Regions from separate parts of the Apolloniradiicaulis salifontis genome, predicted to be linked through region 3. Evidence: predicted binding sites of a transcription regulator. Region 3 holds the regulator's gene; each other region holds the start of a gene.
What was found. The regulator LexA, encoded in region 3, represses DNA repair genes until DNA is damaged. The targets are predictions, from matches to a motif close to ATGTTCCNCTTGTGTTCC.
Positions count from the first base shown of each region.

Region 1: a site for LexA is predicted at 3,632-3,649, ahead of rdgB (RdgB/HAM1 family non-canonical purine NTP pyrophosphatase). Genes of this name have one in related genera too.
Region 2: a site for LexA is predicted at 2,442-2,459, ahead of mmcB (DNA repair putative endonuclease MmcB). Genes of this name have one in related genera too.

Region 1 is NZ_CM132387.1:2,761,182-2,771,176, forward strand. It holds gene ACWCOP_RS13125 (YraN family protein) at 1-200, opposite strand, end outside; gene ACWCOP_RS13130 (penicillin-binding protein activator) at 308-1,777, shown strand; gene hemW (radical SAM family heme chaperone HemW) at 1,815-2,969, opposite strand; gene rdgB (RdgB/HAM1 family non-canonical purine NTP pyrophosphatase) at 2,966-3,571, opposite strand; gene ACWCOP_RS13145 (DUF2975 domain-containing protein) at 4,011-4,562, shown strand; gene ACWCOP_RS13150 (helix-turn-helix domain-containing protein) at 4,572-4,802, shown strand; gene ACWCOP_RS13155 (LysR family transcriptional regulator) at 4,799-5,698, opposite strand; gene ACWCOP_RS13160 (sterol desaturase family protein) at 5,799-6,590, shown strand; gene ACWCOP_RS13165 (hypothetical protein) at 6,594-6,998, opposite strand; gene ACWCOP_RS13170 (DUF6065 family protein) at 7,018-7,785, opposite strand; gene ACWCOP_RS13175 (2OG-Fe(II) oxygenase) at 7,934-8,683, shown strand; gene rlmN (dual-specificity RNA methyltransferase RlmN) at 8,887-9,995, shown strand, end outside.
Region 2 is NZ_CM132387.1:2,971,308-2,981,302, reverse strand. It holds gene ACWCOP_RS14125 (hypothetical protein) at 1-1,195, shown strand, start outside; gene ACWCOP_RS14120 (NAD-dependent deacylase) at 1,216-1,932, shown strand; gene ACWCOP_RS14115 (metallopeptidase family protein) at 1,952-2,380, opposite strand; gene mmcB (DNA repair putative endonuclease MmcB) at 2,481-2,948, shown strand; gene ACWCOP_RS14105 (hypothetical protein) at 3,041-3,721, shown strand; gene ACWCOP_RS14100 (hypothetical protein) at 3,891-4,190, shown strand; gene ACWCOP_RS14095 (hypothetical protein) at 4,272-4,517, shown strand; gene trmD (tRNA (guanosine(37)-N1)-methyltransferase TrmD) at 4,730-5,434, shown strand; gene rplS (50S ribosomal protein L19) at 5,431-5,856, shown strand; gene ACWCOP_RS14080 (hypothetical protein) at 6,113-6,367, opposite strand; gene ACWCOP_RS14075 (polyhydroxyalkanoate depolymerase) at 7,385-8,665, opposite strand; gene ACWCOP_RS14070 (SCO family protein) at 8,717-9,370, opposite strand; gene ACWCOP_RS14065 (ABC transporter permease) at 9,381-9,995, opposite strand, start outside.
Region 3 is NZ_CM132387.1:1,795,300-1,805,294, reverse strand. It holds gene gltA (citrate synthase) at 1-745, opposite strand, end outside; gene gltX (glutamate--tRNA ligase) at 816-2,213, opposite strand; gene ACWCOP_RS08725 (ComEC/Rec2 family competence protein) at 2,299-4,404, shown strand; gene lexA (transcriptional repressor LexA) at 4,574-5,257, opposite strand; gene trpC (indole-3-glycerol phosphate synthase TrpC) at 5,346-6,137, opposite strand; gene trpD (anthranilate phosphoribosyltransferase) at 6,137-7,162, opposite strand; gene ACWCOP_RS08705 (anthranilate synthase component II) at 7,195-7,788, opposite strand; gene ACWCOP_RS08700 (divergent polysaccharide deacetylase family protein) at 7,874-8,839, shown strand; gene ACWCOP_RS08695 (hypothetical protein) at 8,982-9,995, shown strand, end outside.

The DNA of each region.
Region 1 (9,995 bases), 970 kb from region 3:
TTCACCTCGATGAAGCACAAGACATCGGCGCGCACGGCCACCAGGTCAATTTCACCCGCCGCCGTGCGGGCGCGGCGGTCGATCACCCGCCAGCCGCTCAAGGTCAGGCGCAGCGCGCACAGGCGCTCTGCAGCGCGTCCACGCCATTCCGCACGGCGGCGCTTGCGGGCGCGGTTCGCAGCTGAGGGCGGGCGGCTCATAAAACAGGCCTCATGGCGCGGCCCCGAACGGTTGCCCGCGCGCGCCGGCGCGGGTAACTTCGCGCAGCGCTGGGGCGCGGCGCATCCGGACTGTCGAGGGGACCAACATGACCGTTGCAGCATCGCTCAAGCACGCGCTTGCGCCAAGGCGCCTCGCGTCCCGGCTCTCGGCCGGCGTTTTGGGGCTCGCCGTGCTTGCGCTGGCGGCCTGCGAAAGCGCGCCCGGACCCGCCACCCCGGTGCAGACGATTCCCGAACGCCCCGTGGTCGGCGCCCCGCCCGAGCCGATCACCGTGCCGGTGGATCTGGCCGACCGCGCCTACACCCCGGCCCATCTTCGCGGCATGCCCCTCACCCGCGTCGGCCTGCTGCTGCCGTTTTCAGCGAGTTCAGAGGCGGCGCGGCGTGAAGCCTCGCGCATCCTGCGCGCCGCCGAGCTGGCGCTGTTTGAACGCGCCGGCGACGCCCTCGTGCTGCTGCCAAAGGACACCGGCGGCACCGGCGAAGGCGCGCGCGAAGCGGCCCGGTCGGCGATCTCCGACGGCGCCGATCTGATCATCGGCCCGCTCTTCAGCGCCGCGGCGGCGGCCGCCGGCGAAGAAGCGCGCAGCGCCGGCGTCCCGGTCATCACCTTCACCACCGACGCCACCATCGCCGGCGACGGCGTTTACCTGCTCAGCTTCCCGCCCGACGAAGAAGTCAGGCGCATCACCGAATATGTGGCGGGTCTGGGCGCGGACCGTTTCGCCTTCATCGGGCCGAACACCGCCTACGGCCAGGTGGCGAACGACGCCTATCGCCGCACCATCGATGAGCTGCTGGGCGAAAACCCGGAGCCGGTTCAAGCGCAAGTCCGTCTGCCCCTGCCCGAAGACGCGCCGGAGGATGCAGAGCCGCGCACCCGGACACGGGTGTTTGACCGGGGCCTGGTGGCCACCGCCTTCTATGACGGCGGGGTCAGCGCCATGACCGAGGCCGCCGCCCGACTCGCCTCGACCGGAGTGGAGCGGCTGGACCCCGCCCGCGCCGCCACCATGACCGGGCGCAACTGGACCCCGTCTGAGGCCTCGCCCTTCCAGGTGGTGCTGCTGCCCGAGGGCGGCGATCAGCTGCGCATTCTTGCGCCCGTCCTGGTGTATGAGGACATCGACCCCTTCCTGGTGAAATTCATCGGCACCGGGCTGTGGCGCGATCCGGCCCTGACCCGTGAACCGGCCCTGGCCAATGGCTGGTTCGCCGGCCCCGATCCCAGCGCGCGCGCCCGCTTTGAACAGGTCTATGAGAACGCGTTCGGAGAAACGCCGTCGCGCCTGGCCGGACTCGGTTATGATGCGGCGTCGCTGGCCGCCCTGTTCGCCGCCGAAGGCGATTTCACGGACGAACGCCTCACCGATCCTGACGGCTTTGTGGGCGTGGACGGGCTATTCCGCCTGCGGCCCGACGGCACGATCGAGCGCGGTCTGGCGGTCTACACCGTGCGCCGCGACGGGTTTGAAGTGCTCGACCCCGCGCCCCGCGCCTTCGACCTCGACCCGTTCTCGCGGCCGGTGGACGTGGAGCCGGACGAGCGGTCCTAGCCGCGCCGGCCGGGACCGGCGCCGCCGCGACCTCTGCTCAATCGGGGATCAGCGCTTCTGCGACCGCATCGGCGTAGATCCGGCCCTTGCCCGTCAGGCGCAGGCGATCCGGCCCGGCCTCGATCAGGCCCTGAGCTGAGAGGCGCTCAACGGCGCCGGCGTCCGGTGCGTAACCCGTGATCGCCGCGACGCGCTGCGCGTCGAGCCCGTCCTCCACCAGCCTGATCCCCATGAGGATGCGCTCCACCGCCTCGTCCCGCGCGCTCAGCTCTTCTTCGTCGTGGCCGCTCACCGCCGTCGCCGCCGCGATATAGGCGGCGGGTTTCAGCGCCGCCGCATAGCCGACGCGTCCGCCCCGGTCGGCGCGGCCCAGGCGCGAATGGGCGCCGGGACCGATCCCGATCCAGTCGGCGCCTTCCCAGTAGAGCCGGTTATGGACCGACTGCGCGGCGCGGCCTCTGGCGTGGTTGGACACTTCATAGGCGCCAAGGCCGGCCGCTTCGGTCATCTCCTGCGTCAGGGTGAACAGATCCGCGGCGAGGTCCTCGCCGGGCGCTTTCAGCGTTCCCCGCCGCACCTGCCGCTCAAAGGCGGTGCCCGGCTCGATGGTGAGCTGGTAAAGCGAGAGATGGTCGAGCCCCAGGGCGATGGCTTCTTCGAGCTCGCCGCGCCATCCGTCCACCGTCTGGCCTTCGCGCGCATAGATCATGTCGATGGAGACACGGGCGAAGGCGCCTTGCGCGAGGGTGATCGCCCGGCGCGCCTCGTCGGGGCCGTGATCGCGGCCCAGGCGTTTGAGATCGGCGTCGCTGAACGCCTGCACGCCCAGCGACAGCCGCTCGATCCCCGCGCCGGCGAGGCCCTTGAACGCAGCCGCCTCACGGGGATTGGCCTCCAGCCCGATCTCGGCGCAGGGCTCCAGGCCGAAGAGATGCTCTGCAGCCTCAAGAAGGCGGCCCACTTGAGCCGGGGTCATGAGAGACGGCGTGCCGCCGCCGAAATGAACGCTTGCAAGCCGCCGCGGCCCGGTGATCTCCCGCCAGCGCGCCAGATCGTCCAGCATCGCGGTGAACAGGGCGTCCCCGTCCGCGTTCGCCGCCTTGTAGACGTTGAAATCGCAGTACGGGCAGATCCGCACGCAGTAGGGCCAGTGGATATAAAGGCCCAGCCGGTCTTCGTGAGATGCGCTCACGCGGAGAACAGGTCCGCTTTCAGAAGGCGGAAGGCATGGGCGCGATGGCTCATGGCGTGTTTTCTCGAAGGCTCCATCTCGCCGAAGGTGATGTCGAACCCGTCCGGAATAAAGATCGGATCGTAGCCGAAACCCTGCTCGCCCCGCGGCGGGAAGGTGAGCGCGCCGCGCACCTCGCCCTCATAGACGCGGGTCTCGCCGTCCGGGTGGGCCAGCGCCAGGGCGCAGACGAAGCGGGCGGAGTAATCCGTGGCCCCCTTCGCCTCCAGCTCGGCGCGCACCTTGTCCATGGCGGCGTAGAAATCGCGCGGTTCACCGGCCCAGCGCGCCGAATAGATGCCCGGCGCACCGCCCAGCGCGTGCACTTCAAGCCCGCTGTCATCGGCCAGCGCCACCAGCCCGGAATGCGCCGCGCCGGCCCGCGCCTTTAAAAGCGCATTGCCGATAAAGCTGTCTTCGGTCTCTTCCGGCTCGGGCAAGCCCAGCGAATCGGCGCCTTTCGCGTCCAGCCCGAAGGGCTCGATAAGCTCGGCTATCTCTTTGATCTTGCCCGCATTATGGCTTGCGATCGCCCAGGCCTGCGCGCGTGTGAAGACATTCATGCATATCGTCCCTGCTGATTGAACATATCGCCTTTCGAAAAATTAATATCGTTTTTCGATATATTTTTGTTGCGTCCCGATACGAGATCCCCTACATACAGTCTCGAGGCGGACGGGAACACCCCGAACGGCTCCGGCGACAGACCGGCAAGAAAGATCGGATGCGCCGTAATGGTTGGTCGACAAAACAGCTTAGGAGAGTAAGAGATGGTCAGGTCTAACAATTCCAACGGTCACGCGACGTTTGCGACGGTGATCAATCTGGTTCTGGTCGCCGGCGTGTTCGCCGGCATGGTCGCCGCCCTCAGCCCGCTGATGGCGTAACCGACATGAAGGCCGAAAAGGCCGGTCTGCTTCGAGACGCACCGCTCCTCCCCCGCGGCGCCGAAGCGGCCGGCCTTCAAGGCCCCGACGCGTAGAAACGACTATTGGGGGGCGCATGAGAACGCTCGGACCGGGATCTCTGGCTTCGATACTAAAGCTCCTCCTGGACGCCGCCTTCTATATTCTGTGGGCGTTTCTGGGCCTTGCAAGCCTCATCATCGTTCTCATCGTCTTCACCGGGCTCTACCGCCTCGCCGGATTCGGCGACGGTCTTCCAGACAGCCTGTCGCAATTCCTCGCCATGGACGTGGTGCTCGCCCTGCCCATGGCGGTGGTGGCGATCGCAGCCTTGATCTTCATCATTGACCGGCTGCGCCGGATTTTCAAAACCCTCATCGGCGGCGACCCCTTCGTTCCCGAAAACGCCAATAATCTGCGCGCCATAGCCATCGGCATCGGCGTGTATCAGGTCCTGCAATACGCCAGCCACGGCGTCATCTCGCTGGTGTTCACCCTGTCGGGTCAGCCGGTGCAGGGCGGCGGGCGCGTGGTGCCGGAATTCTCCCTCAATCTGGGCGCCTGGTTCGCGGTGCTGGCGTTCTTCGTGCTGGCCGAAATCTTCCGCGAGGGCGCCCGCCTTCGTGACGAACAAAAATATACGATCTAGGAGGACGCAATGCCGATTCGCGTCACCCTGGACCGGATGCTGCTCGAGCGCCGCATGTCTCTCACCGAGCTGTGCGACCGGGTGGGCATCACCATGGCCAACCTCTCCATTCTGAAGACCGGCAAGGCCAAGGCGGTGCGATTCTCCACCCTGGAAGCGCTGTGCCGCGAGCTGGATTGCCAGCCGGCCGACCTCCTGATGTTCGATGAAGAGGGCGAGGAAGAGGACGGCTCGGACTAGCGCGCGCCCGCCTGATCACGCCCGGCTGCAAGAAACGCCGCGCACAGCGCGTCCAGCGCCGGATCCGCCGGTGCGCTCGCCCGGCGCATCAGCCCCGGACGCAGCACCACGGGCGACCCCCCGAACTCAAGGCGCACCAGCGCATGATCGGCGCACAGCCGCGCGATCACGGTCTGCGGACCCACCAGCACATGGTCCGACGCCGCGCACGCCCGCGCCAGGGTGATGTAGTCGTCGCAGACAAGGCTCGCCGCCGCGAGACCAAAGGGCATGGGTCCGAGCGCCAGGCGGCCCGGCGGCGTGGCGCTCGCCACCGGATAGCGGCCGGGATCGACGTCCCGGCCGGCGTCCAGCAAGGCGTGACCCTCGCGAACGCACGCCGCGACGCCCTCTTCAGGCAAAGCAGTGAGGGTCAGATCATCCGGTCCCTCCACCGCGCCGATATCAGCCGCCACCAGATCGAGCTCTCCGCCGCGCAGCTGCTCGATCAGGCGCGCGGCCGGGCCCGCCCGCACGGTCAGCGCGATGTCGCGCCCGGTCTGATAAAGCCGCGCCACCGCGCCCGGCAGGAAGCTGTACTCAACGCTGGGCCCCACTCCGATGGTCAGCGCCCCGGCCCCGCCGGTGCGCCAGCGCCCCGCCTCACCCTCCATGTCGGCGGCCGTCTGCACCAGGGTGCGGGCCCGCGGCAGCATCGCCGCGCCCAGCGCGGTGAGCGCCAGCCGGCGCCCGGTGCGCTCGAACAGCGCGCCGCCCAGGGACGCTTCAAGCTGGGCGAGGATCTTGGTGGCGGCCGGCTGGGACACCGCAATCGCCTGCGCTCCGGCGGAAACGGTGCCCCGCTCTGCGGCGGCGACGAACAAGCGGGCGCTTTTCAGGCTCAACATGGGAGCCATGCTATCACAAAAACGAATATTAAATGGCCAAATTACGATTGGACGTTATGACCGCGCGGGTCCAGTCTCGACCGGCTGTCAATTAAGGAGCCGCACCGTGGTGAGTGAAAAACTAGTCGTACCGGCGATCTTTACGGGCTTTGCTCTGCTGGAGATCGTGCTGGGCCGCTTTTCCGGCGCGCCCAGGGCGTCGCGCCGCGACGTGGTGATCGAAACGGTCTCCAGCCTCACCATCGTGCTCATCACCGTGCCGGCGATCTTCTTCCTGGCGCCCCTGCTGGTGGAGCTGATCCGCCCGGGCAGCGCGGGCGCGCTCGCCTTCCTGCCCTGGTGGGCGATGGTGGCGATCCTTCTGGTGGCCGACGACATGACCCAGTACTGGTGGCACCGCACCAGCCATAGCGTCCCGCTGCTCTATAATCTGCACCGCGCCCACCACTCGGGCGGCTATATGAGCGTGCGGATCGCCTACCGGAACAATCTTTTCTACTACATGCTCATGCCGGGCATCTGGGCGTCGGCGGTGCTGGTGCATCTGGGCTTCTACCCGGTCTATGCGGTCTATCTGATCGTGAAAATGGCGGTGATCTTCGCCGCTCATTCCAGCTGGCGGTGGGACGCGCCGCTGTACAGGATTCCCGCCCTCGCCCCGGTCATGTGGGTCGTGGAGCGCACGATCTCCACGCCCGCCACCCATGCGGCCCATCACGGCCTGCACGCGGGCGACGGCGCAACCCACTACAAGGGCAATTACGGAAATCTGTTGTTCTTCTGGGACGTGCTGTTCGGCACCGCGAAGATCACCCGCACCTATCCGCAAGAATTCGGCATCGAGAACATGGCCCCCGCCAGCACGGCGCGCGAGCTCGCCTGGCCGCTGGCGCGCAAATAGGCGCTAGGGATAGCTGATCACCCCATAGCTGATCACGACTGTGCGGTCGCCGACCGCCAGATCCGGCTCCTGCTTGAGCACCTGATCCGCGCCGACGCGCAGCTCGACGGTGAGCGCGCCCGGCGCGCGCCAGCTTAAGCCATAATCCTCGCGCACGCCCCGCCCCACCAGGAAGACCTGCTCGCGCCGGGCGATATCGCGCTGCGGCGCACCGGCTTCCACCAGCTCAAACTGGAATGTGGGCGGCGACTGCGCTCCGCAGGTCCGGCTCCAGACGCGCACGTCATGGGCGCCGTCGGGAGAGGCCAGCGTGTCCAGCACGACCGTCTCGCAATCGCCCGCCATGCATCCCGACAGCGCTGCGGCGGCGGCCAGCGTCAGCACCCGGCTAAAACCAGCCTTGATCATGACTGCTCCTTCACCTGGATCAGCGCCGGCGCTTTTTCGGCGTGTCCGCAGCCGGCGCGAAGTCCGGCACGCGGATCTTGATCTTGTGATCGCCAGGGCCCTTCGCGCCGTCGGGATAGAGGCCGCGATAATAGCCCTTCTGCCATTTCTCCTCGGCGGCGGCCTGGTCGCCCGATTTCAGCCGGCCGGCGAAATCAGACCGGCTTTCGCGCCAGATCTCCATCTGTTTCAGCGCCTTGGGATCGGTGTGCAGCGACTTGATCTCCGGCGTGATCCGCTCAAACAGATCCCGGCGCACGGGGAAGAAATGGGCGATCGCCTCACCGGCCTCAAACCGCACCTCGCCCGGCCGCGTGAAGCGCCAGTTCATGGTGAAAGAGTAGGGGCTCCAGTCGGTCTCGATGACGCCGCCAAGGCCGACGATTCCGTCCTTCACGCCGTTCACCGGCCCTGAAACCCACAGATTCCAGCCCGGCGGGGTGCGCATCAAAAACCCCATCTCGAAGGTGAGGATGCCGGAGCCGAAATTAGCCATGGCCGAGCCCGGCTTGTGCATGGCCATGGGATCGTCAAGCACGACCTGGACATCCTCAACCCGGTCGCCGCCGGTCCAGCGCGCTGTGACGCCGGTGGGCGTGAACACCTCCCAGCCATGCTGGTTGGCGGCGGCCAGCGGCAGGCAGCGATAGGCGAAGCTTTCCGGCGTGGCGTCCATCCACCGGCGCCGGCTGTCGGCGGGGCGCACGGGAACGGGTTTGTCGGAGAGGGGGTGCAGGGTGAGTTTCATGGCGGCAAGGAAACGCGCCGCAAGGCGGAATGGCAAGGCCGCGCACCGCGTTATACGCAGGCGAGCCCTTCCCGCCGCTCGCCGCGCGCCGACGGCGGTTCACCGCAAGCGGCTTGCGGGGCCGGGCGCGCGCTGCTGCGGTCGCGCCATGCCTGCTGACGCCGCAACACGCCGCCCCGCCTTATCGCTCAATGCGGACATCAGCCTGGCCAAAGCGGCCAAGGCCTTCGCGCGCACCGGCGTCGCGGTGATCGAGAACGCCCTGGATTTTGAAGGCGCCGCAGCGCTCGCCTCCGCCATGATCGCCGCGCCCGGCTTCAATCTGGTCACACGCATCGAGAACCAGCACCGCGATTTCGACGCGGCGGCCATGGCCGCACTGGCGCCTGACCAGCGCGCACGCTTCGAGCAGCTGGTCGCAGACGAGGCCCGCGCCGGGTTTCAGTATCTTTACGAGACCTATGCGCTCTACGACGCCGGGCGGGAGGGGCGTGCGCCGCCGCCCGCCTTCAAAGGCGCGCTGGACCTGGTGCGGAGCCGTGAGTTTCTGGGGTTCGCGCGCAAGGTTTGCTGGAATGAGCAGATCAGATTCGCAGACGCCCAGCTGACGCGGTTCCAGGCGGGTCATTTTCTTTCGCAGCATGATGACGACATTCCCGAAAAACGGCGCGTGGCCGCCTATGTCCTGCAGCTGTGCAGCGACTGGCGCGCCGATTTCGGCGGCGTGCTGAACCTTCTCACCCCCGACGGCGAGGTCCGCCGCGGCCTCGTGCCCGGCTTTAACCGGCTGATTCTGTTCTCCGTCCCGCGGCCCCACGCGGTGAGCGCGGTGGCGCCCTTCGCGCCGCGCCCGCGCCTTGCGATGACCGGCTGGCTGCGGGAGGGTGAACCGGGCTGAATGCGCCCTCCTGGGCCTGCCGGCCCGTTCGCACGCTTCAATCGACCCACCGGGTCGATTGATCGGCTACGCCGACCGCGGCCTTCCCTGGGCCTGCCGGCCCGTTCGCCGCCTTCAATAGATCCCCCGGATCGATTGATCCGCTGCGCGGACCGGCGCTCACCCCTCTCGCGAAACCGGCGTATTTGGCGTATGTGTGCGCCATGACCTCGCAAGCCATCAAACTCGACCTCTCCTCCCGGCCCGCCGAGCCCGAGCTCATCGGGCTCGCCGGCCTCACGCGCGCCGAGCTGCGCCAGGCGCTCATCGACCATGCCGGCGTCGATGAGAAGAAGGCCAAGATGCGCGCCGACCAGCTCTGGCGCTGGATCTATAATTTCGGCGCCACCTCGTTTGATCAGATGACCAACGTGTCGCTGGATTTGCGCGCGGTTCTGCAGCGCAAATTCACGCTGGCGAGGGCTGAGATCGTGGAACGTCTGGTGAGTGTCGACGGCACGCGCAAATACCTGATCCGTTTTGCGCCCGGCGTGGAGGCCGAAGCGGTGTTCATCCCCGGCGTCGGCCGGTCCGGCGCCTTGTGCGTCTCCAGCCAGGTGGGCTGCACGCTCACCTGCACCTTCTGCCATACCGGCACGCAAAAGCTGGTGCGCAATCTCACCGCCGCCGAGATCGTCCAGCAGGTGATGATCGCCCGCGACGACCTGGAGGAATGGCCGACCTCCAACGAGGACCGGCGGATCACAAACATCGTCTTCATGGGCATGGGCGAGCCGCTCTACACGCTGGACTCCGTCGCCGACGCCATCGACGTGATCGCCGACAATGAAGGCATGGCCATCGGGCGCCGGCGCATCACCGTGTCCACCTCCGGCGTGGTCCCGAAGATCGTCGAGCTGGGGGAGCGCACCCGCGCCATGCTGGCCATATCCTTGCACGCCACCAATGACGCGCTTCGCGACGAGCTGGTGCCGCTGAACAGGAAATACCCGATCCAGATCCTGCTGGAGGCGATCCGCCAGTATCCCGACATCTCCAACGCCAAGCGGGTGACCTTCGAATACGTCATGCTCAAGGGCGTCAATGACAGCCCGGCGGAGGCGCGCGCCCTGGTCAATCTGCTCAAGGGCATCCCGTCAAAGATCAATCTCATCCCGTTTAATCCCTGGCCCGGCAGCCCCTATGAGTGCTCGGACTGGGACACGATCGAGACCTTCTCCGAGATCGTGAACCGCGCCGGTTACGCTTCGCCCATCCGCACCCCGCGCGGCCGCGACATCTTCGCCGCCTGCGGCCAGCTGAAAAGCGAAAG
Region 2 (9,995 bases), 1.2 Mb from region 3:
GAACAGCGGCGCGATCGCCTATGAAGACGGCGAGGCCGGCTTTGACAGCTTCACCATCAACGAGGCCGGGCCGGGCGTGGGTCAGGCGCTGGCCAATCTGTTCAACGGCGAGGGCGGGTTTGACGACATCGCGCTGGAGCAGCAGACCTTTGCATCCATGCGCCTTGAGGCGCTGCGCGTTCTCACCAGCGTGGAGAGCGAGGGCGCGAGCGAGCTTACGATCGCGAGCATCGAGGCCGGCGGCTTTGACGGCGAAGTCCTTGAAAGCTTCTCCCTCGCGGATTTCGCCTATGACGCCGCCGCACCGGAGGGAAACGAAACGGCTGTCACGCTCGACGCCATCGAGGCGTCCGGGGTCCATGCGGCGCTGCTGCGGTCGGGCATGGCCGGCGATGTGGGCCAGGATTCGATGCTGGGCGCGGCGACGTCGAGCTATGATCAGTATGACCGCGTGGCCGTGAACGGCCTCAACGTGGTCTCCGGCGGGCTGCGCATCGCGATGCCGGACTTTGTCGGCGAGGTGGACGAGCGCCGGAACGGAACCTTTGTCTCCACCGCCTCAATGCCGAGCCTCACTCTGGAGGCGAACAGCCGGAGCGAGCAGGGGGCGGGCGTCGCCCAGGCCCTCTCCATGCTGGGCTATGAGACCCTGGCGTTCTCCTTCGCCAGCGAGACCGAATACGATCCGGACGCCGACCGGGTCACCACCACGGGCGAAAACTATCTCGCCATGGAAGACGGTTTCCTGATGAGCTTCGAACAGGATGTCTCCGGCGTGCAGGCCTATACCGAGGCCATGAACGCCTGGATGGCCGAGAACGACGCGGCGGAAGGCGAAACCCCGCCCGCCTCGGTGCTGGCGCCGTTGATGATCCATTCAGGACGCGTGGTGCTTGAGGATCGTTCGCTGCTGGACCGGGCGCTCACCGCCATGGCCGAGCAGCAAGGCACGACGCCGGCGCAGCTGCGCTCGCAGGCGGGCATGTTCGTGGCCATGGGCGCGGCCATGGCCGGTGACGCGGTCCCGGCTCCGCTGATGACCGAGCTCGCCGGCGCCCTCACCAGCTTCGTGGGCCAGGGCGGCGCGATCATCGTGGCGTTCGAGCCTGCAGAGCCGGTCTCCGCCGCGCGCTTCGCCGGCGAGGGCGGGCCCGATCTTTCCGGGATCACCGTGCGTCATGAGCCGGCCGAATAGGCCCTTAAGGGGCGGGGCTCATGAGCACCGGACCGGAAAACATCCTCATCCTCACCGGCGCCGGCGTCAGCGCTGAATCAGGGCTGGGGACGTTTCGCGACACAGGCGGGCTGTGGGCGAAATTCGATCCCATGACGCTCGCGACCCCTGCAGCCTTCAAGGCGGATCCGGAGACGGTGCTGGCGTTCTACAACGCCCGCCGCAAGAACCTTGTCGGCGCGCGGCCCAACGCCGCCCATCTGGCGCTGGCCGAGGCCGAGCAGGCCTGGATGATGGCCGGGCGCGGCGATTTTTTACTGGTCACCCAGAATATCGACGATCTGCATGAGCAGGCCGGATCGGCGAGCCTGCTGCACATGCATGGCGAGCTTCTAAAGACCCGCTGCCAGCTCTGCGGCGCGCTTGAGACCGACACCGGCGACATCACCCCGGGGCGCGGCTGCGCAGGCTGCGGCAAGGCGGCCGGGCTTCGCCCCCACGTGGTGTGGTTCGGCGAAATGCCGCTGGGCCTCGATCAGATCTACCGCGCGCTGGAGGATGTGGACCTGTTCGTCGCCGTGGGCACGTCCGGCACGGTCTATCCCGCCGCCAGCTTTGTGCAGGAGGCCAAGGCCGTGGGCGCCTGGACGGTGGAGCTCACCCTTGAGCCCGGCGAGGTGAGCGAATTGTTTGACGAGCGGATTTACGGCCCGGCCAGCGAAGTGGTGCCGGACTGGGTGGCGAAGAAGCTGGGGTGAGGCGCCTGGAGCGTCCGGGCTAACCCGCAGCATCCTCGATTGCATGCATGTCGTCATCGCTCAGCCCGAAATGGTGGCCGATCTCGTGGACGAGCACGTGGGTGATCAGCTCGGCCAGGGTGACGTCGCCGCGCTCGCACCATTCCAGAAGGATGGGCAGGCGGTAGAGGAAGACATAGTCCGGCTCCGGGCTGGGATCGGCGATGGATTTCCCGGTGAGATCGACGCCGTGATAGAGGCCGGTCAGCTCGTACTCGCTGTCCATTTCAAAATGGTCGAGCACTTCGCGCGGCGCGAAATCGCTGATCTGGATCACCACGTTTCCGCACATTTTGCGAAACGGTTCGGGCAGCTCCGCCCAGGCGGTTTCGGCCAGGGCGAGGAAATCGGCTTCGGACGGCGGGACCGATCCGGCCCAGCTATTCTCTTCGGTCTGTGACGTGCTCATGGCCTTCCTCTAGCAAGCCGGCGCGCCGTTGACGAGAGGGCCGCCAGGCGATGACTCAGAAGACTTGAAAGCGGAACATTATTCGAACAAACTGCCCTCCATGGCGCTTTCAAACCCCTCCTGGCCGGCCGGTCACCCGGCTCGTGCCGACAATCCGGCCCTTGATGATGCGCGCGCGCTCATGCGCGGCGCGTCGCGGCTTTTGCTGGATCTTGGCGTCGCGGCGATCCCCGAATTTGTTCTGCCGTGCGGGCGCCGGGCCGATCTCGCCGGGCTGGGGCGCAAGGGCGAAGTGGTGATCGTGGAGGTCAAATCCGGCGTCGCCGATTTTCGCGCCGACGGGAAATGGCCGGAATATTTCGCCTGGTGCGACCGTTTCTACTTTGCGGTGTCGGAGCGTTTCCCGCGCGACATGCTGCCCGACCAGACAGGGCTGATCATCGCCGACGGGTTCGGCGGCGCGATCGTGCGCCAGAGCCCGGTGCAGACGCTGGCGCCGGCGCGGCGCAAGGCGCTGACCCTGCGCTTTGCGCGCAACGCCGCCGAGCGGGCCCTGCGCGCGCTTTAGGGCTCGCGGTTTTCCCCCAGGTTTCATCTGGGCTTTCGCCCCTGATCTGGCTAGAACTCCCTCGGGAAAGAGGCCATGGGGAGGGGGACGCCATGGACGGTTCAATCGCCTTGCTGACCGTGCTTGGCCTGTCCGCCGGGCTCTCGGCGCTGGCGGGCGGCGGCTTGCGCCTTTTGACGGGCCGCGCTCCGGCGCCGCCCGCCGCCTTCGACGGGCGGGCGGACGGCGCGCCGCTGGCTTCGGCGCTGGCGTTCAGGGGCTTGCGCCATACCGACTTCACCGCCAGCCAGGACCAGGGCAATTTCGGCGAGGCGCTGACCCTCATGGCCATGGCGGCGCGCGGCTGGCGGGTGATCAACGGCAAGGTGGGCGGACCGCAGGGCGTTGACGGCGTGTTCGTGCGCGACGGCGAGGCCGGGCTTGAGGCGGTGCTGATCGAGACCAAGACCGGCTCCAGCCGGTACGCCGAAGCTTCCATGAGCGACGCCAAGCTTCTGGGCGATCTCGATACGCTCTATGTCACCGCGCCCGACGCCGCCCATCAGGCGATCTATGCGGCCATCGCCGCGGGACTGAAATCCGCCTCGCCGCGCATCAGAAAAGAGCTCTGGCGCCACGGGCTGGACACGGGCCGCACCCAGGCGACGCTGCTGGGCCGCGACGGCGAGCGGCTGGCCAAGGGGCGGCTCATGGATCTGCGCACTTTCGCCGAAGCGCTGACCTGTGCCCTGCGCGAGTTTGATCGCACCAGCGTCTATTTCACCAGGCCGTGAGCCGGGCCAACGGGCCCTCGCTCATCAGCAGGCTTCGCAGCGCGCTATGTTCTCGCGAACCCTTTCACCCTGGGCCTGACGTGCGGCGTAACGGGATCGCCCAGCTCACGCAAACTTGCAGTACGAGAATAATGAAGGTATCAAAGATTTCACTCTAGAGGGGTCGGAGATGCTGATAATTGTCGCTGGCCTCGTTCAGGCCGCCGCTCCGGTGACTGTGGAATGCGCGCTTACAGGACGCATGGAGGGGGACATCTTTCAGGAACCGGGCCTTGTCTGCCCCATGGTGGAGCTTGATCCCGAAGGCCTCACTCGCGCGGCGCAGGGCGTGGTGGACGGCCTGGACGAGTCCTATGATCTCAGAAACTTCAGGCCGTTCGACGTGGTGACCAACCTGGTGTTCGAGCATGACGGCGTTGGCTGGCGGTTGCCCGAGCCCGAAAGATTCCTTTTCGCTCATCCACATTAACCGCGTTATGAGGCGGAGCGGGGCTTCAGTGCGCGGTGCGATCTGGCGATCACCTTGAACGCCGCCGGCCGCGCGGAGTCCATGGATATCGCCTGCGAACAGTATCGCCGGACGGACCGCACTCAACCTGGCGGCAGATTTGTGGAGGCCGCGCGCGAAGCTGCAGAACGCCTCGTCTATTTTATGCCGGAGGCGGGCGAGGCCGCGCTGTGCGTTGAAACCACATACGATTTCGTCATCGTCGTTCGTGATTCACTAGAGCGGGAGGTCGAAGCTCTGGAGCGCCCGGTCGACGGCGCGCCAAGGTGTCCGGAAGGGGATGGGTGACTGTCATCGCCGTCCCGTTCAAGGGCGCGGCTCCTGCGTGACTTGCTGGGAGAGGGACGCCTTGCGAAATCACCGCTCCGAACCCTTTCACACGGCCCTGAGCCGCTCCTGAGCCGCTCCTGAACTTCCGGGGGCTGGTATAGCCGGCGCCGGGCGGGCTCTCACCGCCGGCCCTTGCACCAACAGCGCTTCACGCCCATAAGCGCGGCGCCATGAGCTTCACCGCCACAGTCCTTACGCTTTATCCGGACGCATTTCCGGGACCCTTGGGGGTTTCTCTGCTGGAAACCGCCCGCAGGAACGGACTCTGGGCGCTAGAGACGGTGGACATCCGGTCTTTTTCCCGTCATAAGCACGCCTCCGTTGACGACACGCCGGCTGGCGGCGGCCCAGGAATGGTGCTGCGCCCTGACGTGGCGGCGGCGGCGATCGACAGTGTGGACACGCGTTCACGCCCGTTGATCCACTTGACGCCGCGCGGTCGGCCGCTCTCCCAGACCCTGGTCCGGGACTGGGCGGCGGGGCCGGGCGTTGTCGTTTTTTGCGGCCGCTTCGAAGGTCTTGACCAACGGGTCATCGAAGCGCGCAGCATGCAGGAGGTGAGTGTCGGCGACGCCGTGCTCGCCGGGGGCGAAGGCCCGGCCATGGTCCTCATCGAGGCCTGTGTCCGCCTTATTCCGGGTGTGCTCGGCAAGATCGAGAGCACCGAAGACGAAAGTTTTGAAGGGGATTTGCTCGAATACCCCCACTACACCCGTCCGCGGGCGTGGGAGGGGCGGGACATCCCGGAAGTGTTGTTGTCAGGCGATCATGGCCGGATCGCCCGGTGGCGTAAGGAACAGGCCGAAGAAATCACACGTCAGCGCCGCCCCGATCTCTGGGCGAGATATCAGCGGCGCCAAGGAGAAGAGCCATGAACCTGATCCAGCAGCTCGAGCAGGAAGAAGCCGCCCGCGTGCTCGGCGACAAAGTCATCCCGCAGTTCTCCGCCGGCGATACGCTGAGCGTGAACGTGTGGATCCGTGAAGGCGAGCGCCAGCGGGTGCAGCGCTTCGAAGGCGTCTGCATCGCGCGCTCCGGTGGCGGCCTGAACGAGAACTTCACCGTGCGCAAGATCAGCTTCGGCGAAGGCGTCGAGCGCGTGTGGCCGATCCACTCGCCGCTGATCGAATCCATCGAGGTCAAGCGCAAGGGCAAGGTGCGCCGCGCCAAGCTCTACTATCTGCGCGACCGCCGCGGAAAATCCGCCCGGATCGTCGAGCGCACCACCGGCCGCGGCATCGAAGCCCGCCCGCCCAAGGGCCGCAAGCCACAGGCGGACGCGGCCGAAGAAGCCTAGGCTTTCGCTGCATCGCAGTTATGAGAACGCCCGCCGGGACCCCGGCGGGCGTTTTTGCGTTTGGGAGCGGATGTCCTGCCTCGTTTATCGGGGAGGTATCCGGCGGAGCCGGACGGAGGGCGGTGGCGAAGGCCATCAAAGCTTGCTGCTTATCCCCTTCTTCCGGCACAGACCACCCAGGCGGCGACACGCGCCGTGCCGGGTCCCTGCGGTCGCCGTGAAAGCGCGAGGTTTGGACCCGCAGCACCTCCGTGCGTTATGCGCGCCGCTCATCCACACGATGACCATGCTTGATGGCCAGGGCGATAAATCGCAGCACCGGGAACATCGCGCCCGCCATAATGGCCAGCCCGACGCCGCGGCCAGCGTCGACCAGACCGCTGATGATCAGGGCGCCCGCGGCAACGCCAAGGAACGCCGTCAGCCACGCCAGGCGCTGATACCGTAGCCCCTTGTCGCCGACTTCATAGCGGGGTCCGAGAAGCCCGAACGGGCGAATAAAGCTTGACATGCACAGAGCTCCGATCCGTTTTCGTGGGTGCGGAGGGCCGGGTGTTCGGCCCCCGTTCTTCGTTTCAGGTGCCAGTCGTGACCACGCCCACCGCTGCAATCGTGCCGCCTGCAATTGCGCCGGCCGGACCTCCAACGGCGGCGCCGACCATCGCGCCTGCGGCGATGACCTCGACCGCCTGGACTTCGGTAGGGACCTCGTCCCAAAGATCGTTTGCGGCCTCGATCGCATTGCCGATGGCTTCGCCGATACCGGCTCAGTTTACCATGTCGATCTCGTCAATTGAAAGTTCGCGGACACCGTCCTGAAAATCCCGGTTCGCCTGCATGATGATGCTCCTCATTTCTTTTGATACCGACGTGCGCTTATGCATTGAGACACTACAAAAGAACGCCACTGCGGTTTCAAGTTGTTAGCCTCTACGAGAATTCCCTCATATGTCGTATTCGTGAACTCCAATAGTAGAGCCCCGCTCACCTGCTTCTCCCAAGGATGGGGCGGCCCTTGTGGCAAAGTCAGACCCGTTTGCCGTCCGGCCCTGCTCGTGACGAGCGTCGAACGCCAGCGCAGCAGGAAACGAAAGGGACGGGCGTAACGCACAACGCCATGCACCAAGCACCAAAAGCCTCGCCGGCTTATGCCGCGAGGGGGGGAGAGGGAGGCGCGGGGGTCCGGGCCGTATGGGGGTCGGCGAGCAGGGATGGAGCCCGAAGGCTCCCCGCGCCTGATGACGGGTGCGACGCGGGGCCGGCGAACTTACGCCGAACGGGCCGCCGGCCGGTCTTCGGATCGCCTGATCCTGAGGCCGGGCGCCGGATCGCGCCGCCCGCCGCAGCCGGGGCCGTGGCGGGATCGTCACCCTTCGCCGCCCGATCACAGGCGCTGCAGACCGCCCTCTCCGTCGCGGCGAAGTCCGGTCATTATGGCCCCGTCGGAAGGGGGGGCGGACAAGGCGCCGGATAACTCGCCGAATCCGGCTTGGCTGGGCGGCGCTTCGACGGACGCCGGACCGGCCCCCTAAGCCGCCTTCTTCACGGCCTTGCGTCCGGCGTGGCTGCGCATGAAGGCCTTCATCTTCGGGGCGATCTCTTCGCGGAAGCGGCGGCCGTTGAAGACGCCGTAATGGCCCACGCCCGGCTGCACATAGTCCTCGCGCAGGCTGTCGGACAGGGCCGTGCACAAGGTGTGCGCCGCCTGGGTCTGGCCGATGCCGGAGATGTCGTCGTTCTCGCCCTCGACGGTGAGCAGGGCCACGTCGGTGATGGCTTCGGGACGTACGGCGCGGTCGCGCACGGTCATCGTCCCCAGCGCCAGCTTGTGCTCCTGAAACACGTCGGAGATGGTCTGCAGATAGAATTCCTCGGTGAGGTCCATCACCGAGAGATATTCGTCATAGAAGTCGCGATGGCGGTCCGCGCTGTCACCGTCGCCGTCAATCATCTGATTGAAGAAGCGCCAGTGGGCGTCCACGTGGCGATCATAATTCATGTTGATGAAGCCGGTCAGCTGCAGGAAGCCGGGATATACGCGCCGCATTCCGCCGGGATACACCGCCGGGACGGTGTGGATCAGATTGTCCCGGAACCATTCAAACGGGCGTTCTTCGGACAGCTTGTTCGGCACGGTGGGCGATTTGCGCGTGTCGATGGGCGAGCCCATGAAGGTCATGCTGGCCGGGCGACGCGGATCGCCGTCCTCGGCCATGAGCGCAACGGCGGCCAGGGTCGGCGGACCCGGCTGGCACACGGCGACGACGTGCACGTCCTCGCCCAGCGCCGTGATCATCTCGCGCACATACTCGACAAAGTCGTCCAGATCGAAGCGGCCCTCGTGCACCGGCACGTGGCGCGCATCGGCCCAGTCGGTGATGTAGACCTCGGAGTCCGGCAGGAAGGCCTCCACCGTGCCGCGTAGAAGCGTGGCGTGGTGGCCGGACATGGGCGCCACGAACAGCACCTTGGGGTCCTTGATCTCGCTGGCCTTCACGCCGCGGGCGCGCGCCAGGGCGGCGCGGTCGCGCTTGAAGTGCAGAAGCTGGCAGAACGGCTTTTCCCAGACGGTTTCGATCTCGGTCTCGACGGGGTTTCCGTCCAGATCAAAGGGCGAGATGTTCCATTCCGGCTTGCCGTAATAGCGCGTCAGGCTCTCAAACAGGTCCGCCGCCGCCGCCGTCGTGCGGCCGGCCAGCGTGTCGCCGGCCGGATTGAGCGGGCTTCGCAGACTGCGCCGCGTGGCGTTCGCCGCGGCGCGCCAGGGCAGCATGGCCGCCCGGGTCATTTCCATGAAGGAATACAGCATCAAAAAAACCTCTCGTCCGCGCGCATTTGCGCTGCAGGCCGCCTTGTTAGATCACGATTGTGCGGGATTTTCCTCTAGAAATTGTTGCAGTCGCGAAGCGAGCTGGTCGGGACTGGTCCCGTGAGGGAAGACATCGGCGAACGCTCCGTCCTGATCCATAAGGAAAATCAGCGAGCTATGGTCCACCGTATAGGCGCTGCTGACCCCGTCGTCCTCGATGCGGGCGTAGAACACACGATAGGCCCGCGCCGCCTCGCGCACCTGCTCGGCGCTCCCCGTCAGTCCCACAAGGCCTTCGGGGAAGGCGTCGGCCCGGACATAGTCGGCGAGCGCCTGGGGCGTGTCGCGCTCCGGATCGACGGTGATCAGGATGGGCTGAAACGCGGCGCGCTGGTCTTCGTCAAGTCTCGCCAGCGCCGCATCCATGACCTGCAGCGACAGGGGGCACACGTCGGGGCAGTAGGTGAAGCCGAAATAGATCAGCATCGCCTTGCCGCGATAGGTTTCATTGGTGACGGTCTCGCCGTCCTGATTGACCAGGGTGAAAGGCCCGCCGATCTGCGCCTCGCCCGACACCCTCACGGCGCCGGAGCGCGGACCCGCATCCCCGCTTCGCGAAACCACGGCCGCGGCGAGCGCGCCGCCCAGAATCACCGCCGCGCCAAGGGCGATGGCGGGAAACAGCCAGACTGGACGATTGGACAAAGCGTCGCTCCTATTCTCCGATCTGCGTCAGCGCGCCGCGATCGCGCGACGCCCTCAGCAGTTTAGCAAAAACCAGGACGCCGCCGCCAAGCCAGAGAACGTTCAGGCCGAACGCCCAGGCCAGATGCGCGACGTCCAGCACGCCCTCGGTCACCAGGGCGCGCAGACCCTCGAATATATGGGCGGGCGGCAGGGCGAGCGCCACCGGCTCCAGCATGTCCGGCAGGACCGAGACCGGATAATACACCGCGCAGAAGGGCGTGATGCCGAACATCAGCGCCCATGGCATGTCCTGGGCGCCTTGGCCGTAGCGGGTGACGAGCCCGGCGGCCACCAGCGAGATCGACCAGCCGAACGCCACCAGGTTGAGCACGAAGAGCGGCAAAGCCAGGCCCACCGTGAAGATGTTGAAATCGAAAAAGAACGCCGCCACCAGCACCGCCGGAATCATGGCCAGCGTGGTCTTCATCACCGAAACCACCATGAGGCTGGTGATGAGCTCCTGCGGCGACAGGGGCGACACCAGAAGATTGCCCAGATTGCGCGACCAGATCTCCTCCATATAGGCCAGAGACAGGCCCAGCTGGCTACGCCAGGTCACGTCCCACAACAGCACCGCGCCCAG
Region 3 (9,995 bases):
ATCCGGCCAGACGCACCGTGGAGGTGGATGCGTTCTGCTCGTGATCTGCGTGCAGGGTGAAGATCTTGTCCATGGCCCGGGCAAGCGTCGGCGAGGGCGTATAGTCCTCGGCGGGCACCGCAAAGCACATGCGCAGGAAGTTCGTCGCGTAGTCGAGCTCGTTGCGCGGGCTGATGAAGGGCTGGCCGATGGAATACTTATAGGCGCGCGCCGCGATGGTGGGCATTTTCGCGATCATGCGGTGGGCGCTCACCAGGCGGGCCTGGGGATCGTTCACATCGGTGCTGTCATGGTAGAACGCGGACAGCGCGCCCACCGTGCCGACCATGATCGCCATGGGGTGGGCGTCGCGGCGGAAACCGCGGAAGAAATGATCGATCTGGTCGTGCAGCATGGTGTGCCTGCGGATCGTCCAGTCGAAATCGTGCAGCGCCTGCTTTTCCGGCAGCTCGCCATTGATCAAGAGGTAGGCGACCTCGATGAAGCTGGCGTTGTCGGCCAGCTGATCGATGGGATAGCCGCGATAGAGCAGCGTGCCTTCATCCCCGTCGATATAGGTGATCTGGCTTTCGCAGCTGGCCGTGGAGGTGAATCCGGGATCGTAGGTGAACATCCCGGTGTGCTTGTACAGCGTCCGGATGTCGATGACGTCCGGTCCGACCGTGCCGGAAAAGATCGGCAGATCAATGGTCTTGCCGTTCACTTCAAGCTTGGCGGAGCCTTTCGGCTTGATCTTGTTTTCCATATCTCCAACCCCTTTTCATTCGTTGGCGGGCTGACCCGCGCCCCGGCGCCTTACGCCGGCCGCACGCTGGTCAGATGACGTCATCCAGACGGGCCAGGACTTCTTCACGTCCCAGAACCGACAGAACCAAACCCATGTCCGGCGCCGCAGCGCCGCCTGTGATCGCCGCACGAAGCGGCTGGCCCACTTTTCCAAAGCCGACATCTTCAAGTTCTGCGAAGCGCTGCAAGGCCGCGCTCAGCGCGCCCTCGCTCCAGTCTTCGGTGTCGGCCAGAACGGCGCGCAGGCGGGCCATTCGTTCCAGCGCATCGTCCTTGAGCGCTTTTGCGGTCTTCCCGCTGATCTCGATCGGCCGCGGCCTGAGCAGAAAATAGACCTGATCCTCCAGTTCGGCGAGGGTCGAGGCGCGCTCTTTCAGCGCCGCCATGGCCCGGCCGGCCCAGATCTTCGCGGTGTCGTCGGTGCGCAGATCCTCGCGGCCTTCAAGCCGCGCCCACAGCAGGGACAGAAGCCGCTCGTCATCGGCCTGCTTCATGTGCCAGGCGTTGGTGTGCGCCATCTTGTCGAAGTCGAGCCGCGCCGGCGCCTTGCCCAGCCCGTCCAGGTCAAACAGCTGCGCCATCTCCGCGTCGGTGAACAGCTCCTTGTCGCCATGGGACCAGCCAAGCCGCAGCAGATAATTGCGCAGGCCTTCAGGCAGATAGCCCATGTCGCGATAGGCCTCGACGCCCAGCGCGCCATGGCGCTTGGAGAGCTTCTTGCCGTCCGGCCCGTGGATCAGCGGGATATGGGCGAACAGCGGCGCGTCCCAGCCTAAAGCGGCGTAGATCTGGCTTTGCCGTCCGGCGTTGGTCAGGTGATCGTCGCCGCGGATCACATGGGTGACGCCCATGTCATGGTCGTCCACCACCACGGCGAGATTATAGGTGGGCGCGCCGTCGGCGCGCAGCAGCACCAGATCGTCGAACTCTTTCGCGCCCCAGCGCACGTCGCCCTGGACCGCGTCGGTGATCACCATGTCGCTGTCCGGCGCGCGAAAGCGCACCGTAAAGGGTGCGTCGGGCGCCGCGCCGCCGTCGCGCCAGGGCGAGCGGAAGGCGCGGCCTTCGCTGAACGCCTGCTCGCGCAGGGTCTCCAGCTCTTGCGGTGTGCAGTAGCAGCGAAATGCGGCGCCGCGGCTCACAAGGCTCTCCACGACCTCCACATGGCGTGCGGCGCGTTCGTGCTGGGAGACCGGCTCGCCGTCCCAGTCAAGACCGAGCCAGGCCAGCCCGTCGCGGATCGCGTCCACCGCCTGTGCGCTATAGCGCGCGCGGTCGGTATCTTCGATGCGCAGCTTGAAAGATCCGCCATGGCGTTTGGCGAACAGAGCGTTGAACAACGCGGTGCGCGCGCCTCCGATATGCAGGAAGCCGGTAGGCGAAGGTGCGAAGCGGGTGACTGGGGTCTGATGCACTTGCGAATTCATGTTGCACTGCGAAGGAACCGGTTCCTTAGCACGGGGTTGGCGCGCAGTGATAGCCTCCGCCTGATCTTCGCGCCATGATGGACGTGTGGATGCAGTCTATCTTCCCTCTTCGCGCGAACCGGCGCGCTGGCGTATGCTGCTTGATGCGGTGCTCGGTGCACGGCTTCGGGTGGGCGCGCCCGATCCTGCACGCCTGATTCTGTGGGCCCCTCTGGCGTTAGGGGTCGGCGCCGCGGCCTATTTCTCCCTCACCGCCGAACCCCCCGCCTGGACGGGTTCGGCCAGCGTGATGCTCGCCGCGGTGTTCGCGGCGCTGGCGGTTCTCTTACGAGGCGAGGCGGTGCGTCTCAGCGCCTGCGTCCTGGCGGCCGCGCTCGTGCTGGGCTTCGGCCTGGCGCAGGGGCGAACCGCGAGCCTGGCGCCGCCGCCGCTGGAGGTGAGCCAGCGCGCAGTGGGGGTGACCGGATGGATCGAGGCGGTGGAGCGCGGCGGGTCGCGCCCGCGCCTGCTTATTCGCGTGGCCGAGCTTGAGGGCGCCGGTGAACCGCCCCACCGTATCCGGATTCGCGCTCGCCTGGCCGCATTCACGCCGGGCGACGCGGTGCGCCTGCGCGCGGTGCTGACCCGCCCCACCGGCCCGTCCGCGCCCGGCGGATACGATCCGGCGCGCGCGGCCTGGTATGACGGCGTCGCGCTCACCGGCTTCGCCATCGCCGATCTTGAGCCGGCGGCGCTGGATCAGGCGCGCCTGCAGCGCGGCTTTGCGAAGATGCGCTGGAATTTGGCCGAGCGGATCCGGGCCAAAGCCGGAGAGCGCACCGGCGGGGTGGCCGCGGCCCTGCTCACCGGCGACCGTTCAGGCGTCAGCGAGGCCGACGCCGAAGCGCTTCGGATATCCGGGCTTGGCCATATCCTTGCGATTTCCGGGCTGCACATGGCGCTGTTCGCCGGCGGGGTGTACGTGGCGCTGCGCTATCTGTTCGCGTCCATCGAGCCCTATGCCCGCGCCCGCGATCCGCGCAAGCCGGCGGCGATCCTCGCGCTTCTGGCGGCGCTCGGCTATCTCATCCTCTCCGGGGGCGCGGTCTCCACCCAGCGCGCCTTCGTCATGGCGGCGGTGGTTCTCACCGGCGTGCTTCTGGACCGGCGGGCCTTCTCGCTTCGCTCGCTGGCCATCGCGGCGCTTGTGGTGATCGTGATCGCGCCGGAAAGCGTCACCGAGGCGGGGTTCCAGATGAGTTTCTCGGCCGTGGCCGCGCTCATCGCGGTGTACGAGATCTGGACGCGGGTGAAGCCGGAGCGGCTTGGCCGCGCCAAAGTTCTGGAGCGCATGAGCGATTCCCTCGCCGGGCTCGCCACCACCAGCGTGGTGGCCGGCGCCGCGACCGGCGCGTTCGCCGCGTTTCATTTCCAGCGAATGGCCGCCTACGGCCTTGTGGCCAATCTGGCGGCCATGCCGGTTTTCACCTTCTGGGTGATGCCCGCCGGCGTCGTCGCCCTGGCGCTGGCGCCGGTGGGTCTCGACGGGCCGGCGCTGGCGGTCATGGACGCGGGCTTGCGCATTGTTCTTGCCATCGCCCACTGGACGGCGGAGCTGGACGGCGCCGCCATGGCGACGCAGGCCGCGCCTGGCCTTGTCATCGCGCTTTATTCGGCCGGGTTCGCCCTGGCGACGCTGGGCCTGGGGCTGGTGCGCCTTACCGGCGTCATCGCCGCGCTCGCAGCCCTTGGGCTCTGGCTCACCCAGACCCCGCCCTCCATGATGATCAGCGACGGCGGGGTGGTGGTGGCCCGCTTTGACGACAGCGGCGCGTGGCAGGCCAGCAGCCTCAGGGCCTCGCGTTTTGACACCCGCGTCTTTCTTCAGCGCGCCGGGGCCGGGGGCTCGCGCGCCGAACGCGCGCCGCTGCGCTGCGACCCGCTTGGCTGCGTGGGCGAGACAGTGGACGGCCTGCGCCTGGCGGTGACGTCAAACCCGGAAAGCCTGCCGGAGGATTGTGCGCGCGCCGACCTGATCGTGTTCGACGGGCGGGCGCCGGCCTGGCGCAAGCGGCGGTGCGCGGCGGTGCTGCTGGACGATCCCGCGCGTGAGGCGCTGGGCGGGGCGGAATTCTGGATCAAGGACGGCCGGGTGATCCGCCTGCGCGGGGCGCAAGACCGCCGCCGCGACCGGATCTGGAGCACGCCCTAGCGCGGCAAAACATACTCAGAGCCGCCAGAAACATAACGCCCCGCCGGCGTGAAGCGGGCGAGGCGTTTCAGGGATCGGTCTCAAAAAGAGGCGCCTCACGATGAGGCGACGTGCATGCTGCGGGGCCGATGCAGGGTGTCGCCGGCGCCGATAGAGCTGCGGGAGCGGCCTAGTGGTACTGACGGATCAGACCCACGAGCCGGCCTTGAACCTTCACCTCGCCGGGGCCGAAAATGCGCGTCTCATAGGCGGGGTTGGCCGCCTCGAGCGCGATGGACCCGCCCTTTTTGCGAAGGGTCTTCAACGTGGCTTCCTCGTCGCGCACCAGGGCGACGACGATCTGGCCGTTATCAGCCGTGTCGGTGCGTTTGATCACCACCACGTCGCCGTCAAGAATCCCGGCGTCGATCATGGAGTCGCCGTGGACTTCCAGGGCGAAGTGCTCGCCGCCGGAGATCATGGCGTGGGGCACCATGAGGCGGTCGGTTTCATGCTGGATCGCAGAGATCGGCACGCCCGCCGCGATGCGGCCCAGCACCGGCACTTCAACACCGGCTTCAGACGACGCGGAGCCGCGCCGTTCCCCGAAGGCCGGCTCGATGACGTTGTCCGCGCTGACGCCGGAGCGCGGCGCAGAGTTTTCGGGGAGTTTGAGCACTTCCAGCGCCCGCGCCCGGTGGGCGAGGCGGCGGATGAAGCCGCGCTCCTCCAGCGCGCTCACCAGACGGTGAACGCCGGACTTGGACGCCAGCTGGAGCGCGTCCTTCATCTCGTCGAAAGAGGGCGAAACGCCGTCCTCTGACAGACGCTTGTGGATGAAGAGCAAAAGCTCGTGCTGTTTTTTGGTCAGCATGACGACCCTCAGGAACAAAACCGGAAAACGTTGCCGATGTTCTATGCCTGTTCCAGGTTAAGGTCAAGTAAAGGCCCGCGCTGCGGCGTCAAAACCCCATGAGCCCCCGTGTCGCCGCCGTCACATCGTCCTGCCTCATAAGGCTTTCGCCCACCAGAAGCGCGCGTGCGCCGGCGGCCTGCAGCCGCGTGGCGTCGGCGCGCTGGAAAATGCCGGACTCGGCGACCAGAAACCGGTCAGGACCGGCCATGGGACGCAGCGATTCGAAGGTTGAGAGCGAGGTTTCGAACGTGCGCAGATTGCGGTTGTTCACCCCGATCAGGGGCGAGGGCAGGGAGAGCGCGCGGGTCATCTCGGCGGCGTCATGGATCTCGACCAGAGCGTCCATGCCCCATTTGAACGCCTCCTCGATGAGGCTGGCGGCGACCGCGTCATCCACGGCGGCGAGAATCACCAGAATGCAGTCGGCGCCCAGCGCGCGCGATTCGGCGACCTGCCAGGGCTCGTAGAGGAAATCCTTGCGCAGGACGGGAAGGGCGACGGCTTCGCGCGCCGCCACCAGAAATTCATCCGCGCCCTGAAAGCTCGGCGTGTCGGTGAGCACCGAAAGGCATGCCGCGCCGCCGTCTTCATAGGCTTTCGCCAGCGCGGGCGGATCGAAGTCTGCGCGAATCAGGCCCTTGGACGGGCTTGCCTTCTTGACCTCGGCGATGAGGGCGAGGCCGTCTGAAGCCGAATGGGCTTTCAGAGCGTCCAGAAATCCGCGCGGCGCCGGCGCGGCGGCGGCGGCGTCTGCCACCGCCTCATAGGGGCGGGCCGCCTTGCGCTGCGCTATGTCGGCGCGCTTATAGGCTTCGATCTTGGCGAGCACGTCGGCCATCAGGCCTCTCCGGATTTGTCGGCGTGGCTGGCGGCCACCAGGGCGTGAAGCGCGGCCGCGGCGTGGCCGTCATCAATGGCGGTGGCGGCCCGGCGCGCGCCGTCGGTGAAGTCTTCTGCAAGACCGGCGAGTTTCAGCGCCGCGCCGGCGTTGAACAGCACGATGTCGCGATAGGGCCCGGTGACGCCCGCCAGAAGGCCGCGAATCGCCGCCGCGTTCTCCTCCGGCTCGCCGCCCTGAAGATCCTCCAGCGCGGCGGTTTCCAGACCCGCATCGCCAGGATTTAGCTCATAGGTCTCGATGGAGCCGTCGGGTTTAAGCTCCGCCACATGGGTGGCGCCGGTGGTGGTGATTTCATCAAGCCCGTCAGAGCCGTGCACGATCATAGCGGCTTCCGCGCCCAGCTCACGCAGCGCCTCGGCCATGGGCGTCAGCCAGCGCCGGTCGAACACGCCCAGAAGCTGACGCCGGGCGCCGGCGGGATTGGAGAGCGGACCCAGCAGATTGAAGATCGTGCGCACGCCCAGTGTCCGCCGCGCCGGGCCCACATGGCGCACCGCGCCGTGATGGGCCTGGGCGAACAGGAAGGCGACGCGCGCCTCGGCCAGCGCCTGCTCGATCTGGGCGGGGCTGGCGAACAGGTTGACGCCGAGGCTTTCCAGCACTTCAGCCGAGCCTGATTTCGAACTCGCCGCCTTGTTGCCGTGCTTGGCCACCACCGCGCCGGCGCCGGCGGCCACCAGGGCCGCGGCGGTGGAGATATTCCAGGTGCCGCGCGCGTCGCCGCCGGTGCCGCACGTGTCGATGGCGCCGTCAGGGGCGGTGATCTTCGTCATGCGCGCGCGCATGGACTGGGCGCCCACGCGCAGCGCTTGCGGACTCTCACCCAGCGCCGACAGGGCCAGCAGGAAGCCGCCGATCTCCACCGGGTCGGCTTCACCCTCCATGAGCGCGTCGAAGGCGTCGCGCAGGGCCGCCTCGTCGGGCTCGCGCCCGGATCCGAGCGCGGCGATCGCTCCCGTCATGCCCCCCGTCATGCCCCCCGTCATGCCTGCCATCAGGCCGGCTCCGCGCGGGCGGGTTTCAGACCGGCGAGCGTCATGAAATTGGCCAGCAGAGCGTGGCCATGGTGCGAGGCGATGCTCTCGGGGTGAAACTGCACGCCGTGGATCGGCCGGGTCTTGTGCGCCAGCCCCATGATCTCGCCGTCGGCGGTCCGGGCCGTCACGTCAAGCTCGGTCCCGCCGGGCAGATCCACCGCCAGCGAGTGATACCGCGTGGCGGTGAAGGGCGAGGGAAGGCCTTCGAACACGCCTGTTCCGTCATGGGTCACCGGGCTGGTCTTGCCGTGCATGATCTGTTTGGCCTGCACCACCTCGCCGCCGAACACCTGGCCGATGGCCTGATGCCCCAGGCAGACGCCGAAGATCGGCAGGGTGGACGGCGCGGTGCGGATCAGCTCCAGGCAGATGCCCGCGCGGTCGGGATCGCACGGGCCGGGGCTCAGCACCACGCCGGCGGGGTTCAGCTCCAGCGCCTCCTGGGCTGACAGGGCGTCATTGCGCACCACATGGGTCCTGGCGCCCAGCTCCTGGAAGTAATGCACCAGGTTGAAGGTGAAGCTGTCGTAATTGTCGACGATGAGAAGCATGACGGGCCCGCCGCGTTTTTGATCGCTCGGACCTTAGATAAGCCGATCCGCGCCGCCAACCGCGACTCACTGTAACAAGTGCCTTATGGCGCGGTTTTCCTTTCCCTTTGTCCAGCTCGCAGCCGGGATTGGCGCCGTGGCGATGGTGCTGACCGGCCAATGGCTCGGCGCGCAGGAGACGGCGGCGGGTCCCGCATCACCGTCAATCGAGCCCCCCGCCTTTGAGCCCCCCGCCTTTGCGCCTCAGGCCATTACAGAGTCTCGCGCCGTTCCGCCGCGCCCGCAGGAACGGCGCCTGTACGAACCGCGTGTTCAACGCCAGGCGGACACCGCCCCGCGCGATGCGTTTGAGGCGTCGGCTCCTGCGCCGCCGGCATTTGGGCGTCAGCGGCTCGCCGTCATCATCGACGATATCGGCCATGACATGGAGGCGGCGCGCGCGCTCCTGGCGCTGGACGCGCCGGTGACGCTGTCCGTCCTGCCCTATGCCGAATTTGCGCCGCAGACGACCGCGCTGGCCCGAGGGGCGGGGCGGGAGGTGTTTCTGCATCTGCCCATGGAGCCGGTGGGGCTCGACGATCCCGGCCCCGGCGCCGTCACCACGGCTTTGAGCCCCGCCGAGATCGCCCGCCGGGTCGAGACGGCTCTGGCCCGCACGCCGGGCGTCGCCGGTCTCAACAATCACATGGGCAGCCGGGCGAGCGCCCATGCGCCGACCATGGCGGCGGTGTTCGCCGCGCTGGAGGGGCGGGGTCTGATCTTCGTGGATTCCCTTACTCACCCCGGGTCCGTCGCCGCCGAGGCGGCGCGGGCCGCCGGCCTCACCGCCTTTGACCGGGACGTGTTCCTGGACGCCCCCGGCGCTGATCCGGCCCTCCAGCTCGACGCGGCGCTCGCGCGCGCGCTCGAAACCGGTCAGGCCATCGCCATCGGTCATCCCTATCCAGGCACGCTGGCCGCGCTGGCGGAGTTAAGGGCGAAAGCGGAGGCGGCGGGTGTGGCGCTGGTTCCGGTCAGCGGGCTGGCGGGCGGGGGCGACGCGCCGAGTTAGCGGCTGTGCGTCCCGGTCGGTCTGCGAAACCTGTCTCATGCGCCACCAAAGACAGGATTATTCAGAATTCGGGGCGGTGAAGCTGGACTCCGCAGGACGCTGTGGACCAAGTTTAGAGCTCTTGGGGTTTTGAGGGGAAGACATGAGCATTTTGATCCGCGCCGCGCTTGCGGCGGGCCTTTCGGCCGTGGCGGCGACCGCTGCGGTCCTCGGGGCCGACTGGGCGGTTGGCGAGGTCTCGGGCGCGGCGCCCGGCCCGGCGTCAAGCGAAGCGGCGCCGCAGCCACCCGCCGAGCCGCCCGCCGAGCTCACGGTGTTTGACCGTTTCATTGGGGCAGACGGAACCGTCAATCGCGCCGCCGCCGCGAACCGCGCCTGCGGGTTCAGCGAGTCGTTGGGAGCGGGCGGGACGCAGTTCCAGCTGGGGGACGGCGAACCCGGCGCTTTCCTTTTGTACACGGCCGATCACGGCGAGCAGCCGGCCCTGCGCTCGTATTCGGCTCAAGCAGACGCGGTTCACGCGGCCGCGTCGCTGGAAGACGGGCTGATGTTGCAAACCGCGCATACCGACCTTGACGGCTTCAACAGCCGGGTCTTCGTGCTCGACGAGACCGGCTATCCCACGTTCAGCGAACCGCTGCTTGAGCGCGCCCGGATGTATGTGTCCTGCGACGATCCGCAGGCGGCGGCGAGCCTTCTGAATGCGGAATTCGCCCGCTCCGGCGCGCAGGTTGATCCGGTGCGCTCCGGCGTGCGCGCGTTCAAGATCGGCGACGGGGTGGACTCCTGGAACAATCCGAAACTGGACGAGGTGGTCGCCGCCTGCACCCCCCAGGCCATGCTGGCCGACATGGCCCCGGACCAGCGCTTCCTGCTGGACGTCGCGTACGATGAAGACGCCCGGTTCGGCGAGGAGATGGTCCACGAGATGTCCGGCGAAAGCCGCGCGGGCTCCAGCGAATCCATGGTCTATCTCACCACCGCCACGGTGAACGACGAAGCACGGGGCGCCCAGATCGAGCTGCTGCGCGCTCCGCTCAGCTGGCATGACCTGCTGGCCGACGGGGACAGGCTCTCGGTGGTGTTCCGCTGGGAGGCGATTGAACGCGTTTATTTCTCCGTGTGGGAGGATGGCTCGCGGTCCCACAGTGAAAGC